3 regions of the Cupriavidus sp. 05N38 genome follow, and region 3 is predicted to be linked to each of the others. Evidence: predicted binding sites of a transcription regulator. Region 3 holds the regulator's gene; each other region holds the start of a gene.
What was found. Region 3 encodes FliA, which starts transcription of late flagellar genes. Its sites were predicted from a motif close to CTAAAGTTTNNNNNNNNNNNGCCGNTA; they were not measured.
Positions count from the first base shown of each region.

Region 1: the regulator FliA is predicted to act here: its motif matches at 2,428-2,454, upstream of motA (flagellar motor stator protein MotA).
Region 2: the regulator FliA is predicted to act here: its motif matches at 2,728-2,754, upstream of AC1DK4_RS09955 (flagellin N-terminal helical domain-containing protein).

Region 1 covers NZ_JBFTNF010000102.1:10,955-15,868, reverse strand. The annotation lists gene AC1DK4_RS38190 (DUF4088 family protein) at 94-828, shown strand; gene flhD (flagellar transcriptional regulator FlhD) at 1,258-1,575, shown strand; gene flhC (flagellar transcriptional regulator FlhC) at 1,572-2,177, shown strand; gene motA (flagellar motor stator protein MotA) at 2,613-3,476, shown strand; gene motB (flagellar motor protein MotB) at 3,495-4,517, shown strand; gene cheA (chemotaxis protein CheA) at 4,577-4,914, shown strand, end outside.
Region 2 covers NZ_JBFTNF010000010.1:151,816-156,729, forward strand. The annotation lists gene fliD (flagellar filament capping protein FliD) at 1-349, opposite strand, end outside; gene AC1DK4_RS09950 (flagellar protein FlaG) at 412-786, opposite strand; gene AC1DK4_RS09955 (flagellin N-terminal helical domain-containing protein) at 904-2,628, opposite strand; gene AC1DK4_RS09960 (RNA chaperone Hfq) at 2,864-3,187, opposite strand; gene AC1DK4_RS09965 (methyl-accepting chemotaxis protein) at 4,141-4,914, shown strand, end outside.
Region 3 covers NZ_JBFTNF010000105.1:11,385-16,298, reverse strand. The annotation lists partial or broken gene flhF (flagellar biosynthesis protein FlhF) at 1-917, shown strand, start outside; gene AC1DK4_RS38430 (MinD/ParA family ATP-binding protein) at 921-1,754, shown strand; gene AC1DK4_RS38425 (RNA polymerase sigma factor FliA) at 1,794-2,510, shown strand; gene AC1DK4_RS38420 (flagellar protein FlhE) at 2,507-2,938, shown strand; gene AC1DK4_RS38415 (flagella synthesis protein FlgN) at 3,192-3,650, opposite strand; gene flgM (flagellar biosynthesis anti-sigma factor FlgM) at 3,697-4,002, opposite strand; gene flgA (flagellar basal body P-ring formation chaperone FlgA) at 4,204-4,914, opposite strand, start outside.

The DNA.
Region 1 (4,914 bases), on a different contig from region 3:
GGCGAGGCCTCTTCGAGGCGGCGACGCATCGCCTGATGCTGCCGGCATTGCCGGCAGCGCCGCTTTTCTGCGCCAACGTCAGCACTGAACCCCATGACAACGGAAATCTCCCTCGCGCTGTCCGCAGAGACAGCCGCCAAGCTCCGCGCCGAGTTCGACCACTTCGTCAAGCTCTCCACCGGGCTGGACCACGAATTCACGCCGCCGGACTATGACGATTTCCTGCGCGCGCGCCTGCTCCACCACGATGGCCCGCTGACCGAGCGCGCCGTCACGCGGCTGCTCTCGGGGGGCGAGTACGCATGGGCCAAGCGCGTCTTCAACAAGCAGCTGCCCAACGCCATGGCCACGCTCATGCGCGACGCGCAGCGCTTCGGCTACGGCCTGGCGGTGCGCTACGAATGGACGCCCCAGGAGCGCCTCGCGCACGCCCGGGAGTGGTCTGAGCAGATCCTGGAGGACGCCGGGGCGGACCTGGCCTTCACCGAGCCCCTGGCGTCGCAGCTGGCCGGCTCCGCGGTTGATATCCGATCGCTGGAGGAGCAGATGCAGACGCCCGCATGGCGCGTGGCGGAGAGCCTGCGCAGCCGCGCCTACGACGTCCTGTACCGGGTGCAGACCGAGCGCGGAGCGGGCGCGGCACGCGCCCGCCTGGGCGAACTGCGCGCGCTGCTGGCGCTGGCCATGGACTACGGCACGGTGAGTGCCGAGGAGGCCGAGCGCGTCATGGAGCAGGTGGAGCAGACCTGCCCGCATCTGTTCCGCGAGGAGCCCGACGACCTGTTTGCGCGGGTGGCCGCATGGCTGCGGCGCGCACTACTGCAATGAGCGTTTTCGCGTCAATAGAGGAATGCGACTACAAGCCTCGGGGGGCGCATTTTGCACCCTGCGGCGGGTGGCGTCCGGCGCATTTTAGACGTTTTCCTCTGTTACAAACCAGTAACAGATTTGATGCAAATCACATGACGAATCTGTGACTTGTTACAAACTTCGTGTCCCATGTATGTTTCATGCGACATTTGCTTACCCCAACGTAAGGGGGGATTGGCAGTCTGGTCCAATTGCCGATATAACTCTCACAGTCCTACTTACACTCTGTAACACTTGTAACGTTTGAGATAAGTCTGACCGAGCGCAGTTCCTTAGTCGTACGCAGTACCCGTCGAACACGCAAGCAAACGATCTGGTCGCCTTCAGCCTTCGGCTGCGGGTAAGCGCCGGACAAGCGGTCGAAGGGTTTTTGGTAGCGGGGAAAAATTGGAAAGCAGTGAAGTTCTCCAGGAGATCAGGGAGGTCAATCTCGCCTATCTGCTGCTCGCGCAACGCCTGGTGCGCGAAAACCATCTGGAAGCCATGTTCAGGCTCGGCGTCAGCAAGGAAATCGCTGACATCCTCGCCAAGCTGACACCGGCCCAGCTCGTCAAGTTGGCAGCGTCCAACATGGTCTTGTGCCGTTTCCGGTTCGACGACCATGCCTTGCTGTCGACGCTCACCCATACGGCCAAGAGCCATGATATGCAGCAGATCCATGCTGCGATCCTGCTCGCACGGCAGCCCGTGGAGTCGCTCAATTGACCGCGCTCCTGCAGGCCCAGCCCGCCCGGAGTTTCACGGCCACTCCAGTCCCAAACCGCAAGAGCGTGCTGCAGGACGCCAACCAGACCCAGCTCGCCATCGAGCTGATCGGCCTGGGTGCCCGTCTTCAGGTGCTCGAAGCCGAGACCACGCTCTCGCGCGACCGGTTGATCCGCCTCTACAAGGAGCTGCGCGGCGCCTCGCCGCCCAAGGGCATGCTCCCGTTCTCGACCGACTGGTTCACCACCTGGTTGCCGAACATCCATTCCTCGCTGTTCTTCTCGGCCTATCAGTTCATGGTCCAGCAGGGCGAGACCGCCGGCATCCGCGCGGTGGTGGCGAGCTATCGGCTCTATCTCGAGCACGTCTCGCTACTCGGCAGTGAAATTGTCTTAAGTTTCACCCGTGCATGGACGTTAGTACGGTTTTTCGAGAGCAACATGCTGCAGCTTTCCAGCTGCACGTGCTGCGGCGGCCAGTTCGTGACACACGCCTACGAGCCGCATGCGAACTTCGTATGCAGCCTGTGCCGGCCGCCGTCGCGCGCCGGCAAGGCCAAGAAGCTCCCGAAGGACGTCGCTCCCACGCAAGTCGTTGCCTGACTGAGGCGATTCGGTAGAGACATCCCCGGACGGCCCGGGCAGGGTTCCTGCCCGGCCCGCCCGCGGGAATCCTGCGGCCGTGCGCCGCGGATGCCACAGGTACGGCATTCGCGCGCACGACCCGTGGCACACCCTGAAGCGTACCCACGCCGCGCACGGGCCATCGCGGGAACTCGCGAGAAAACTCAAGCTTATTCACCGGATTGTCGATATTCGCGTTGGAAGATCATCAATGCCGTATCAATAGGTCTTCAAGTCTTGCCGTCTCAAGTCGTTAATCCATAGGACTGCAGGGCTTCAGGGCTCCGGATCCCGGAGTCCGGGGGCGGCGTACGTGGTTGCTGGGTCTTGCCAGGGCAAGCGGTCCTTCCTCCTCTCCCGGAGAAGCGGCCCTTGTGCATGCCTGACGCGTGTTTTACTGACGGGGAATCGATCGTGCTAGTTGTAATTGGCTATGTTGTCGTGATGGTGGCGGTGCTTGGTGGATATGCCATGACCGGCGGCCATATGGGCGCGCTTTATCAACCCGCAGAGTTTGTCATCATCGGCGGCGCGGCTGTCGGTGCGTTCATCAGCTCAAACAACGGCAAGGCCATCAAGGCCACCATGCGTGCGTTGCCGACGCTGTTCCGCAGCAGCAAGTACAGCAAGGCGCTGTACATGGAAGTCATGGCACTGCTCTACGTGCTGCTGTCCAAGGCCCGCCGCGAAGGCATCCTGTTCCTCGAGAAGGAGATCGCGGATCCGGCCGCCAGCAGCGTGTTCAGCCAGTACCCGCGCATCCTCGCCGACCCCGCGATGATGGAGTTCCTCACGGACTACCTGCGCATGATGGTCAACGGCAACATGAATGCCTTCGAGATCGAGGCCCTCATGGACCACGAGATCGAGACCTACCGCCACGAAGCAGAAGTCCCCGCTCATGCGCTGGCGCGCATCGGCGACGGCCTGCCCGCATTCGGCATCGTTGCCGCCGTCATGGGCGTGGTGCATGCGCTGGGCTCGGCCGACCTGCCTCCGGCGGAACTCGGCGCGCTGATCGCCCATGCCATGGTCGGCACCTTCCTCGGCATCCTGCTGGCCTACGGCTTCGTCTCGCCGCTGGCCGCGCGGGTCGAGCACCAGGTGGCCGAATCCATCAAGATGTACGAGTGCATCAAGGTCARGCTGCTGGCCTCGCTCAATGGCTACGCACCGCTGGTGGCCGTGGAGTTTGGCCGCAAGGTGCTGTACTCCAGCGAACGCCCGTCCTTCCTCGAGCTGGACGACCACGTCCGCGAGGTCAAGAGCATCACCTAAGCGGCAGGAGCTACAGCGATGAGCAGCGCCCATGATATGCGCCCGATCGTCGTCCGCAAGTCTCGCGGACACGCCAAGCCGCACGGTAACCACAGCTGGAAGATCGCCTACGCCGACTTCATGACGGCGATGATGGCCCTGTTCCTGGTGCTATGGCTGCTGCGTGCGTCGACGCCGAAGGACCTGGTGCAGCTGGCAGAGTATTTCCGCACGCCGCTGAAGGTGGCGATAGCGGGGGGGAACAAGAGCAGTCTTTCCTCCAGCGTGATTCCCGGCGGCGGGCTCGACATCACGCGGCAGGACGCCGAAGTGCGCAAGACCCCTGAYGACGCCACGGAAAAGGCCAGGGAGCGCAGGGAAGGCGAGCGTCTGCGCGCGCTCAAGAACCGCCTCGAGCAGATCATCGAGAACAATCCGGTGCTGCGCCAGTTCCGCCCGCAGCTGCTGCTGGACATCACCAGCGAAGGCCTGCGCATCCAGATCCTGGATACGCAGAACCGCCCGATGTTCCGCACCGGCAGTGCCGCGGTGGAGCCGTACATGCGCACCATCCTGCGCGAGATCGGCCCGGTGCTCAACGAGATGCCCAACAAGGTCAGCCTGTCCGGCCATACCGACGCGGCCAACTACTCGAACGGCGAGCGCACGTACAGCAATTGGGAGCTGTCTTCGGACCGCGCCAATGCCTCGCGGCGCGAGCTGATCGGTGGCGGCATGAACGAAGGCAAGGTGCTGCGCGTGATCGGCCTGGCCGCGACCATGCCGCTGGACAAGAAGGACGAGCTGGCGCCGGTGAACCGACGCATCAGCATCGTGGTGCTCAACCAGCGCGCGCAGGCGCGGATCGAGGCAGAGAATGCCAGCGCCGCCGAGGTCTCGGTGGCGGCAAAGGCAGGCGAGGCAGGCGAGCAAATGCAGGCAGGCCTGGCGGCCGCCTCGGCGCCCGCCGCGGCAAAGGCGGCTTCGGCCCCGGCAACGGCGCAGGGCAAGGCGGCACAGGCCCCCGCCTCGGCCCCGGCCGGCAAGGGCAGTGTTCAATGAAGTCCGCCCGCCATGCCGGCGGCGGTCTTCGCAGCGAATTTCAGTGAGCCAGGACGGTTATGTCTGTCGATATCGATATCACACAGTTCTACCAGACCTTCTTCGAGGAAGCGGAGGAGCTCCTCGTGGAAATGGAGCAGCTGCTGCTCGGGCTGGATCTCGAATCCCCCGACGCGGAAGAGCTCAACGCGATCTTCCGCGCGGCCCACTCCATCAAGGGCGGCGCGGCAACCTTCGGCTTCGCCGCCCTGACCGAGACCACGCACCTGCTGGAGAACCTGCTCGACCGCACGCGGCGGCGGGAACTCGCGTTGTCCCGCACCATCATCGACACCTTTCTGGAAACCAAGGACGTGTTGCAAGATCAGCTCAACGCCTACCGTAACGGTACCGAACC
Region 2 (4,914 bases), on a different contig from region 3:
GGGAAGCCTGGCCGGCGGCGACCAGCGACTGGGCCTGAGCCAGCGCCGAGACGTTGACGGCGTAGGTGCCGGAAGTCGCCTTGCTGCCTCCCGTCGCGGTGAGGACACCGGTGTTGCTGGAGGTCGCGGTCGTCCCGTTGAAGAAGCTCGGGTCGGCCAGTTGCTTGGCAGCGGCCTGGAACGCGCCCAGCACGCTCTGCAGCGTGCCGTAGGCCGAAAGCTTGGTCTGGGAACTGGCTTGCTGCGCCTTGATCGCGTTCAGCGGAGCCTGCTCGGCGGTGGTGAGCTGGTCCAGCAGCGAGCTGAGATCCAGGCCTGAGCCTACGCCGAGGTTCGAAATGCTTGTCATGACTGCTTCTCCAGGTATAGCTTGATTGGGTCGGGTCCGGTCTTGTGCTGTCTTGCGCGGTCTTACGCGGTCTGATGCACGAACAGACCCTGCAATTGCTGCATGGCGTTCGCGATCTTGATGACTTCCTCGGTCGGGATCTGGCGGATCACCTCGCCGCTGGTCTTGTCCACCACCTTCGTGATGATGCGGTGCGAATCGCTATCGATCTCGAACTCTACGCTGACCGATGCCATGCGCAGGACCTGGGTCAGCCGCTTGACGGCTGCATCCAGTCCGCCCGGTTGTTCCTGCGGCGTGCTCGCCGGCGAATCCTCGCTGCCGGCAGTGGCGGCAATGCCGGCCTCTGCGCGCATCGTTTCCCCGCCCGACGCCATGCTGGCCGGCATGGCGGGAATGGCGGGGATGCCGGACGGGATCGGGAAGGATTCGGCCATGTCGGTTCGGAAGTCGGAGGTTGGAATGCTTTCCCAGGGCCGCGGCCCTGGGGAAACACTCGAGGCCCGTTATGCCAAAGCCGGCACGAATGCCGGCTTCAGCGAAGCAGTTACGAATTAACGCAGCAGCGACAGCACGCCTTGGGTCGACTGGTTAGCCTGCGCCAGCACCGAGGTACCAGCTTGTTGCAGGATGTTCGCGCGGGTCATGTTCGACACTTCCGTTGCGTAGTCCGCATCTTGAATGCGCGAGCGCGACGACGACAGGTTCGTCACGGTCGTGCCCAGGTTCGAGATGACGGAGTCCAGGCGGTTCTGTACTGCACCCAGCGAGCTGCGCAGGTTGTCGACGGTCTGCAGCGCCTTGTCCAGCACGGCCAGCGGATCGGTCGTGCCCGAACCCGACGACGAGGTCGTGCTCGTGGTGAATGCGTTGGTCGCTGCGTCGATGTAGGCGGCGCCGCCGATCTTCGCGTTGATGTCCGGATCCGTTGCGGCGGCCGGGCTGGCGCTGTTGTCTGCCACGGTGACGGCACCGGTGGTGGTGTCGACAGCGTAGTTGGTGGTGAAGCTGGCCGTCGTGGTCAGGTTGCCCTTTGCATCAACGTAGCTCGAGGTCGCGCCGTTGGCGCCGTCTGCCTTGCCGGTAGCGCCGTCAAGCTTGATCGTGGACGTCAGGCCGCTGGTCTTGCCCAGGGTGACGGTGGTCGCGTTGCCCGAGCCGCCTGCCAGCACTGCAGCTGCCACGTCGTTCTTGCTGGCTGCTGCGTTGTTGGTGACATTGCCACCAGCAGCGGAGGTGTAGGTGGTGCCGTTGACTTGCACGCTTGCGACACCAGCGGCAGCCGAGCCGGCGTTGGTGAACACGCCACCCAGCGTTGCTTGCGACAGGCCGCCAGTGTTGTTGGTGGTGAGGTTGCCGGCGCCGTCGTCGTACAGGGTGGTGACGCCGTCAGCGGCGGTCAGCTTGCCTGCGCTGTCGACCTTGAACTGGACCGATGCGCCGCTGGCGTTGGTGTACGTGCCGGCTGCCTGGCCGAATGCCGGCAGGTTGGAGCTCGACAGCGAGGCTGCCGAAGCAGCGGTGGTCACCTTGTACGAGAAGTTGCCGGTGCTCGAGTTGTAGGTGTAGGTGTTGCCGCCAGCCACAGCAACCGTGTCGCCGTCTTGCAGCTTGGCCAGGACCTGGTCGGTCGAGGCGAAGGTGTTCTTGGTCGTGACTTGGTACAGGCTCGAGCTGATCTTCGTGGCGGTACCGGCGGTCACTGCGTTGCTCAGGTCGGTAACCGTAGCAGCCTTGTTCGGGGTGCTGGTCACGCTGAAGCTGTCCAGGCCCAGGGTCTTCGAGCTGATTTCCGACAGGTTGACCGAGATGGTCTGGCCGTCGTTCGCGCCAACCTGGATGTTCAGGGCCTTTGCCGACGAGGACAGGACCTTGACGCCGTTGAAGTCGGTTTGTTGCGAAGTACGGTCGATTTCAGCCAGGCGCTGCGTAATTTCATCCTGGATCGACTTCAGGTCGGAGGCGGAGTTCGAACCGTTGGCGGCCTGAACGGCCAGCGTGCGGATACGTTGCAGGTTGTTGTTGACTTCGGTCAGCGCGCCTTCCGTCGTTTGCGCCATCGAGATACCGTCGTTGGCATTGCGCTGCGCTACGGTCAGGCCGTTGATGTTGGCGGTGAAGCGGTTGGCGATGGCCTGGCCGGCGGCATCGTCCTTGGCGCTGTTGATGCGCAGACCCGACGACAGGCGCTGAATCGCGGTGTTCAGTTGCGATTGCGAAGCGTTGAGGTTGTTCTGAGTCATCAGAGACAACGAATTGGTATTGATGATCGACGACATGGTACGACTCCTAGTTGCAGTGATTTACACAGTCCGGCGGCTGCCGTGTAACGTTGGCTGACTGCGTTGCAGTGCGTGTAGTGCCTCCGTTGCTAGGGTTATCGACCAGCGTCGGAAAAGGTTTAGTGTGATCTTGCGGTCGTGCCCTGAAGTTTCTTTGCGCGCTCCGGCTGGCGCGGCGGGGCGCGTGGCCGGGGCCCTGGCGGCGCCACGCCTGGTCATCCTCGCCATATCTCTAGCGCCGCTTGCGCGTGCGGGGCGTATACAGGCTGACGAACTCCGGCGAGCTTTCCGCGCCCGGCACGCTGGCCATGGCTTCCGGTGCGTGGGCGGGCGTAATGACCGCGATGGCGTGCTTGTAGACGACCTGGGGCACCGGATCGTCCGGCGATTCGGCCAGCAGCACCATATAGTTGTCGGCGGCGACGATCACGCCATGCAGGCGGATGCCGCTGGACAGGTGCACGATGACCGGCTTGCGGCTCGCACGGTGGGTGGACAGTTGCTGGTGCTGCAGCTTCCGGCTAGGGCGGTCCACCCTGGTTTCCTTCTTGTTCACAACTTCTCCGGAAGAGCCCGCGCGGGTTCTGGCGGCTGGCAGGGATTCGATAACCAGGCGTGGGCAACTGAGGTATGACGCACTGCTGAGCGCGGGCTGCGGCCCGGCCTGGGCGGAACTGGGGATGAAACATCCGCTCTCGATGCTGGCCGGGGGGCGGGGTGCATGGATCGCGGCCAGCCGCGGTATGTGCGCGGGAGGGGGGTCCAATACCGCCTCGCAATCGGTGGCGAGCGGCGCCGCCAGAAGAGAAGGGGAATACTTCAGGGGCGAGAGTAACAAAATTTTACAAATATGGACGGTTGGGGGGCGCGCCTAGCCTAGAGGTTTACCTCTAAAAAACCGATTGCATCACAATAGGTGAATATATGTCCATGTTCACTTGTGGGGCAAATCCCAACGCCGGCCAGGCCCGCAACCCCTGTGCAGCATGGGGTTGCTGGCGATGACACGGCCCTGGCCTGCTTGCTGAAGCATCCGGTGCCACCCATGCGCCACAAGGAGTGGCAGAGCAGGCACTTTTTCCTATCCGAGATATCCCTGATAGAAATTGGATTTACACCTCATGTAAGCAGGTTTATATTCGCTACTGAACCTTTCGGTTCCTAGCAGTCCTGGAAAGCCTACGAGCACCCCGCGCGTGGGCTTCTTTTTTTGTGCGCCCACTTTTCTTGTCTGGCATGCCGCCGGGCACGAGGCCCGATGGCAGCACATCGAAGTGCCTGCCGCCATTAGACGACAGGACGCACGCTGCCAATTCCCTGAATTGCCGGTCTTTCTCCCCCTATATCTCCGCGTATCTTCGCGTTTTTCGCTTTCTTCGCGCAAAACGCGCAAATGTACTCAAGCTTGTCTGGTCCCCTGCCGTTAAGCCCGCGATGCGGCGTCGATCCGGAAGCCTGTCTGGAGCGAGTGCGCCGCGCGCGATGAAAAAGCAAAAAGGAGCCGGGAAGATGCGTTGGTTGCGAAACTTTGGCATTGGGGCGCGCCTGACGGTGGCGTTTTCGGTGGTGACGCTGACGTTGGTGGCGGTGGCTGTCGTGGGCGTGGTGTCCCTGCGCACCATGAACGAATCGATGCACGTGACGGTGGAAGGGCGGCTGTTCAAGGTCATGGATATCGAGCGCGTCAAACAGGACGCGCTATGGATCGGTATCCTCGTGCGCGACGCCACCTTGAACGAGGACCCGGTCGCGGTGCGGCGCAACGCGGAGAAGATCGGCGCGCTGCGCCAGGATATGGGTTCCACGCTGGACGAACTCGGCAAATGGCTCGCCAAGTCCGCCAGGCCGGAGATCCGGGAAACCTACCGCCGCCTGACCGAAGCGCGCGAGGCGTATAACGGCCAGCTCGACATGGTGCTGCGCCAGCTGCAGGGCGGCGAATTCGACGGCGCGCGCAGCGCGCTGGTGGCGACGCTGCCGGCGGCCCAGGCGCCCTATTTCGACAAGCTCACTGAACTTGCCGAGGGCGGGCGCAAGGTGGCGATCGTCGCCGTGGACGAATCGGAAGCCAGCTACGAGATGGCGCGTGACGTGCTGGTCGGGCTGGCTGCCGCCGCGGTGGCGCTGGCCATCGCGCTCGGTATCGGCATCACGCGTTCGATCACGGGGCCGGCGCGCCAGGCGCTCGAAGCCGCCCAGGCGCTGGCGCAGGGCAACCTGACCTACAGCATCAAGGCGCACAGCAATGACGAGATGGGCCGCATGCTGGGGGCGCTCGAACGC
Region 3 (4,914 bases):
GCGGGCGTACCGCCCCAGCGCTGCAGGCAAGCCAGGGCGGCTGGGAAACCGACGCCGCCAACCTGGGCGCCGCCATCGCCGCCGCGCGTACCGTGGTCAATGTGCTGGACACCATGCCGGCCGCGGCCACGCTGGCGCGCTGGCAGCAGGCAGGTGAGCGCTGGCTGACCACCACCCGCAAGACCACGCGCGTCGCCAGCAACGGCGTTGCGCTGAAGGTCGATGCGCTGGCCGAGACGCTGACGTTCCATGCCTTCGAAGAGATCGAGTACCGCGGCCGCGATGCCGTGCAGTGGATCGCGCAAGCGCCGGTGCGCGTGCTCGAAAGCCAGGTGCGCGGCACGCGCGGCAGCGAGGGCGGCACCGAGGCCGGCCTGCTGGTATCGCGCCTGGTCGACCGTGAAAACGGCCAGACACTGGCCGTGCAATACCTGCTGTGCGAGCCCGCACTGCTGGCCGAGGGCGCGCAACTGGCGCGCTGGGCACGCTGGGCCGAAGCCGGCGAGGCGCACCTGCGCACACTGCGCCATGCGCTCGACCATCTCGGCCAGGGCGAACGCCAGGACGGCGCCAACGATGCCGCGCAGGCGGAAAACCAGGCATGCGCGCGCCTGCTGGCACTGCAGATGGCCGTGGCCGCGCTGCGCCTGGAGCAGGCCGGCGACACGGAAGCCGCGGCCTTCCTGGCGCGCCTGTCCGCGCGCGCGCCGGCGCGCCAGACCCCGAATGCTGCCGTGCTGGTCGAAGGCATGGGCCGCCTGCTGGCGCTGCTGGACGTGCTGGAGAACTACCCCGCGCGCAATGGCCGTGCCGCACCTGCCGTGCCGACCGTACCGGCCGCGCCCGCCACCGAGCCCGACGGCTTCGTCGATGGTGGCCGGATGTTCAAGGCGCTGGCGCAGGTGCAGGGAGAGTAAAACGTGAATTCACTTGCCCTGGACCAGGCCGAAAGCCTGCGGCGCATGCTGGCGCCGCGTGCCACGCGCCGCATCGCGGTGGTCGCGAGCGATGCGGGCGCCGGTGCCACCACGGTGGCGCTCGGGCTGGCCAATGCGCTCGCCATGCAGGGTGAACGCGTGCTGCTGATCGACGAAGACCGCATTGGCGCGCGCGCCACCCGCTTGGCCGGCGCGGCGCCCGAGGGCACGCTGGCCGCCGTGCTGGGCGGTGCGCTCACGCTGGAGGCCGCGCTGGGGCAACGTCCCGCGGGCACCATCGGCGTGCTGCCCGGCAGCCCGCAGGCCACGGGCGACCTGGGCCTGTTCAATGGCTACCGCACCGTGCTCAGCGATGCCCGCAGCGATGCCGAGGGCGCCCTGTCGCAGGTGGCCGGCATGGCGCACAACGTGGTGGTGGTGCTGCGTGCCGAGCCGGCATCGATCAAGGCCGCCTATGCCTGCATCAAGCAGCTGAACCACCTCTACGCCTGCCGCCGTTTCCACCTGGTCGTCAATGCCGCCGCCAGCGACGCCGCCGCCAGCGCCGTGCTCGGCAATCTTGCGCGCACCGCCAGCCAGTATCTCGGCGTGGACGCGAGTCCTGCCGGCAGCCTGCCGCACGATCCGCTGGTCGAGCGCAGCACGGCGCTTGGCCGCTGCGTGGTCGAAGCGTATCCGGCGGCGCCGGCCACTGCCGCCCTGCGCCGTCTTGCCGTCGGCATCGCCGGCTGGCCGCTTCCCATGCCTTCACCAGCCGTAGCCCGTTCAACCCCTCCGGCCGCGCCGCTGGCGCCGCCGGCCACGGCCCTGGCCTGAGCGCCGGGCCTGCCAGCTAGGACTCACGAGAATTCCACCATGTATACGATTCAGGGAAAGCTCGAACAGACTGACACCGTGACCGCGCATGCGTCGCTGGTGCGTCGCATCGCCTTGCAACTCGCGGCCAAGCTGCCGGCCAGCGTGCAGCTCGATGACCTCATCCAGGCTGGCATGATCGGCCTGCTCGACGCCGCCAAGCGTTACGAGGATACGCACGGTGCGCGTTTCGAGACCTATGCCAGCCAGCGCATCCGCGGCGCCATGCTCGACGAGGTGCGCGCCAACGACTGGCAATCGCGCAGCCTGCGCCAGTTCACCCGGCGCATCGAGCGTACCGTGCGCGGCCTCGAGCAGACGCTCGGCCGGGCGCCGCTGGACTCCGAGGTGGCGCAGGAGCTCGAGTTGCCACTCGACGAATACCAGACCTTGCTCAACGAGGTCTATGGCTGCCAGCTGCTGCACTACGAAGACTTCGAACGCTCCGGCGAAGAAGACTTCCTGGATCGCCACCTGAGCGTCAGCGACGACGGCAATCCGCTCACCGTGCTGATGGAGAGCGGCATGCGCGAAGCGCTGATACGCGCCATCGAGCGACTGCCCGAGCGGGAAAAGCTGGTGCTGTCGCTGTGCTACGACCAGGAGCTGAACCTGCGTGAGATCGGCGCCGTGCTCGAGGTGACGGAGTCGCGCGTCTGCCAGATCCGCAGCCAGGCCATCACGCGCCTGCGTTCGCAGCTGCGCGGGCTGCTATGAAAGCCAGGTCCCGCCATATCGCCGTGGCGGCCATTGCCGCATGCTGCAGCCACGGCTGGGCCGCGCCGGCAGGACCTACCCTGCATTCGTGGTCGGCTTCCGTGAGTGGCCCCGCCTTGTATGGCAAGGGCCTGCGCACCATGTCCGCGCCCATCACCCCGACCGGGTATCTGCCGCAGGCCGAGGGCGCCATCACCACCGTGCGGTGGCGCTACAGCTTTACCCGCACGCCGCCGCTCGATCTGCAGGCCTATCTCTGCAATGCGCAGCGCTGCGTGTTGCTGCCGGGGGCGGAGGGACTCACCGATGCCTTCAGCGGGGATGACGCAGGCAGGGGATTCGTGTTCGCGTTCCAGGTACCGGGGAAGGGCGCGCTGACGCCCGTCCTGCAGGGACAGTCGGGACAAGTGGTGGTGGGGTACAGGTAAGACCGCAGGTGCATGGATTCGGCGGCCCGGGCCTTTCCGCCCGGGCGCCGCTTCCCAAGCCCCCGCAGCCGCTCAAGCCTCAAGTCTCAAGCCTCAGGCTCCAACCCTCAAGCCACCGGCTCCGCCACCGCGCCCGAACAAAAAAAAGCGGCTTCGCCTTCCCTGCCGGGAGCGAAGCCGCTTTTTTTGTTCGTTCGGTCTTTCCTGCATTTCGCCGCGGGCTTGCGAAAGCCCGTGGCGACAAGACACCGGTTCAGCCCGCCGCCAGGCTGACGCCTTGCGGACCTTGCTGGGTTCGCCCGTCCTTGCCGTACAACGTGCCCGTCTCGCCCCGGTGGCGCAGCGCCAGGATGGCTTCCTGCGTGAACTCCAGATGCGCATCCACCACGGCCGCATTGACGGCGTTGGCATCGCGCGCCATGCGCGCGGCGAACAGCAGGTCGCGCCATGCGGTCTCGACGGCAGGCACGATCTCGCGCCCGAACAGCTGGCCGCCCGCACCGAGGCGAATCCCCATGGCACCCATCTGCGCCTCGCGCGTGCGCGTCAGCGTCTGCAGCGAGCCGGCCAGTTCGACCTTGCGATCCAGCAGGCCGACCAGCGCCTGGTAGTCGCCCGCCTTGATCATGGCGCGCTCTTCGCCCAGCACGGCGGCGAATTCCTTGGAGAGCTCGGTTTCCCGGGCGAGGTTCTGGATCAGGGACTGGCTCATGGCTTGCCTAAGTGTCGTGGGTTGGCTTTGCCGCCGGTGTCGAGCGTCAGGCGCCGCCGTTGAGTTCGCGCAGCGACGCCAGCAGACCGTCTGCGATCTTGCTGGGGTCGATCTTGATGCGTCCTTCGGCGATGGCCTGGCGGATTTCGTCCACCTTGGCGGTATCGATGTCGTCGTCTTGGTCTTCCACCAGGCGCGCGCCGATTTCGCGCACCTGGGCGCCCAGCGGGCTGACGCGCACGCCGGGGGTTTCCGGGGCGGCGGCCGGGCCGGCGGGGGTGCCTGCCACGCTGCGCGTTGCACCGTCGCCGGCGTCGCCCGGCCTCGAGGAGGTGGTCTGATTGATCTTCACGGTGATTCCTTGCTGGGTACCTCTGGCTTATCGGACGGTGGCGGCAGAACTTTAGGGCCGCCCCGGGTCCATCCGGCCCGGCTCACGGACCCGTCCGGCCACGCTGCCCGCCGGACGCCGGTCTTGGGATGCCGGCTGCACATCCTGCAGCGCTGCGCGCCATTGTCTCATGAGACCGTTGCGCTACCCAGGCACGCCAGCCTATTGCTGCAGCACCACCGTGTCGCCATTGCGCACCAGCGCGCTGACCACCTGGCCGCTCTTGAGCCGCACCTGCACATTGCTGCCGACCGCGGCTTCGGCCATCACCTTGCCCTCGCTGCTGAGCTGGAAGGAATCCCCCTCGACCACCACCGTCACGTTCTGTCCCTGCCGCACGGCAATGGCCTTCTTCAGGAGATCCGTGCGCATCGGCGAACCCGCTGCGATGCGGCTGGCGGCCACGGCGCCCGCGATCTGCGCGGGGTCGGTCACCACCGCGCGCGGCAGGTTGGAAAGGTCGCCCTGGCGCACTTCCAGGTCAGAAGGGTCTACTGGCTCGCCGGGGGTGAAATTGCGGCCGGCCACGTAGTAATCGGCCACCACCGCGACGCGCGCCTGCACGTAGCGCGTCCACGGGCGCTCGCCGCCGCAGCGCACGCCGACGGAGACGCGGCCCCAGGGCGACGCGCCCGGCGGCAGGAAGGGTTCGGGCAGGGTGCATTCCGGTGCGCGGCCGCCCGACGGCGGCACGACCTGGATGCTGGCCTTGCCGGGCAGCCCGGCGGTCTGGCGTTCGAGGAACCGCTCCACCGCGACGCGCACCGGGTCTTCGGCAAAGGGCGAGGGCGGCGCTGCGCGGACGCTGCCGGACAGGGCGCCGCCGGCGGCGAGCACACAGAGCAGGGCACGCGCAACGGCGGACCGGAAACG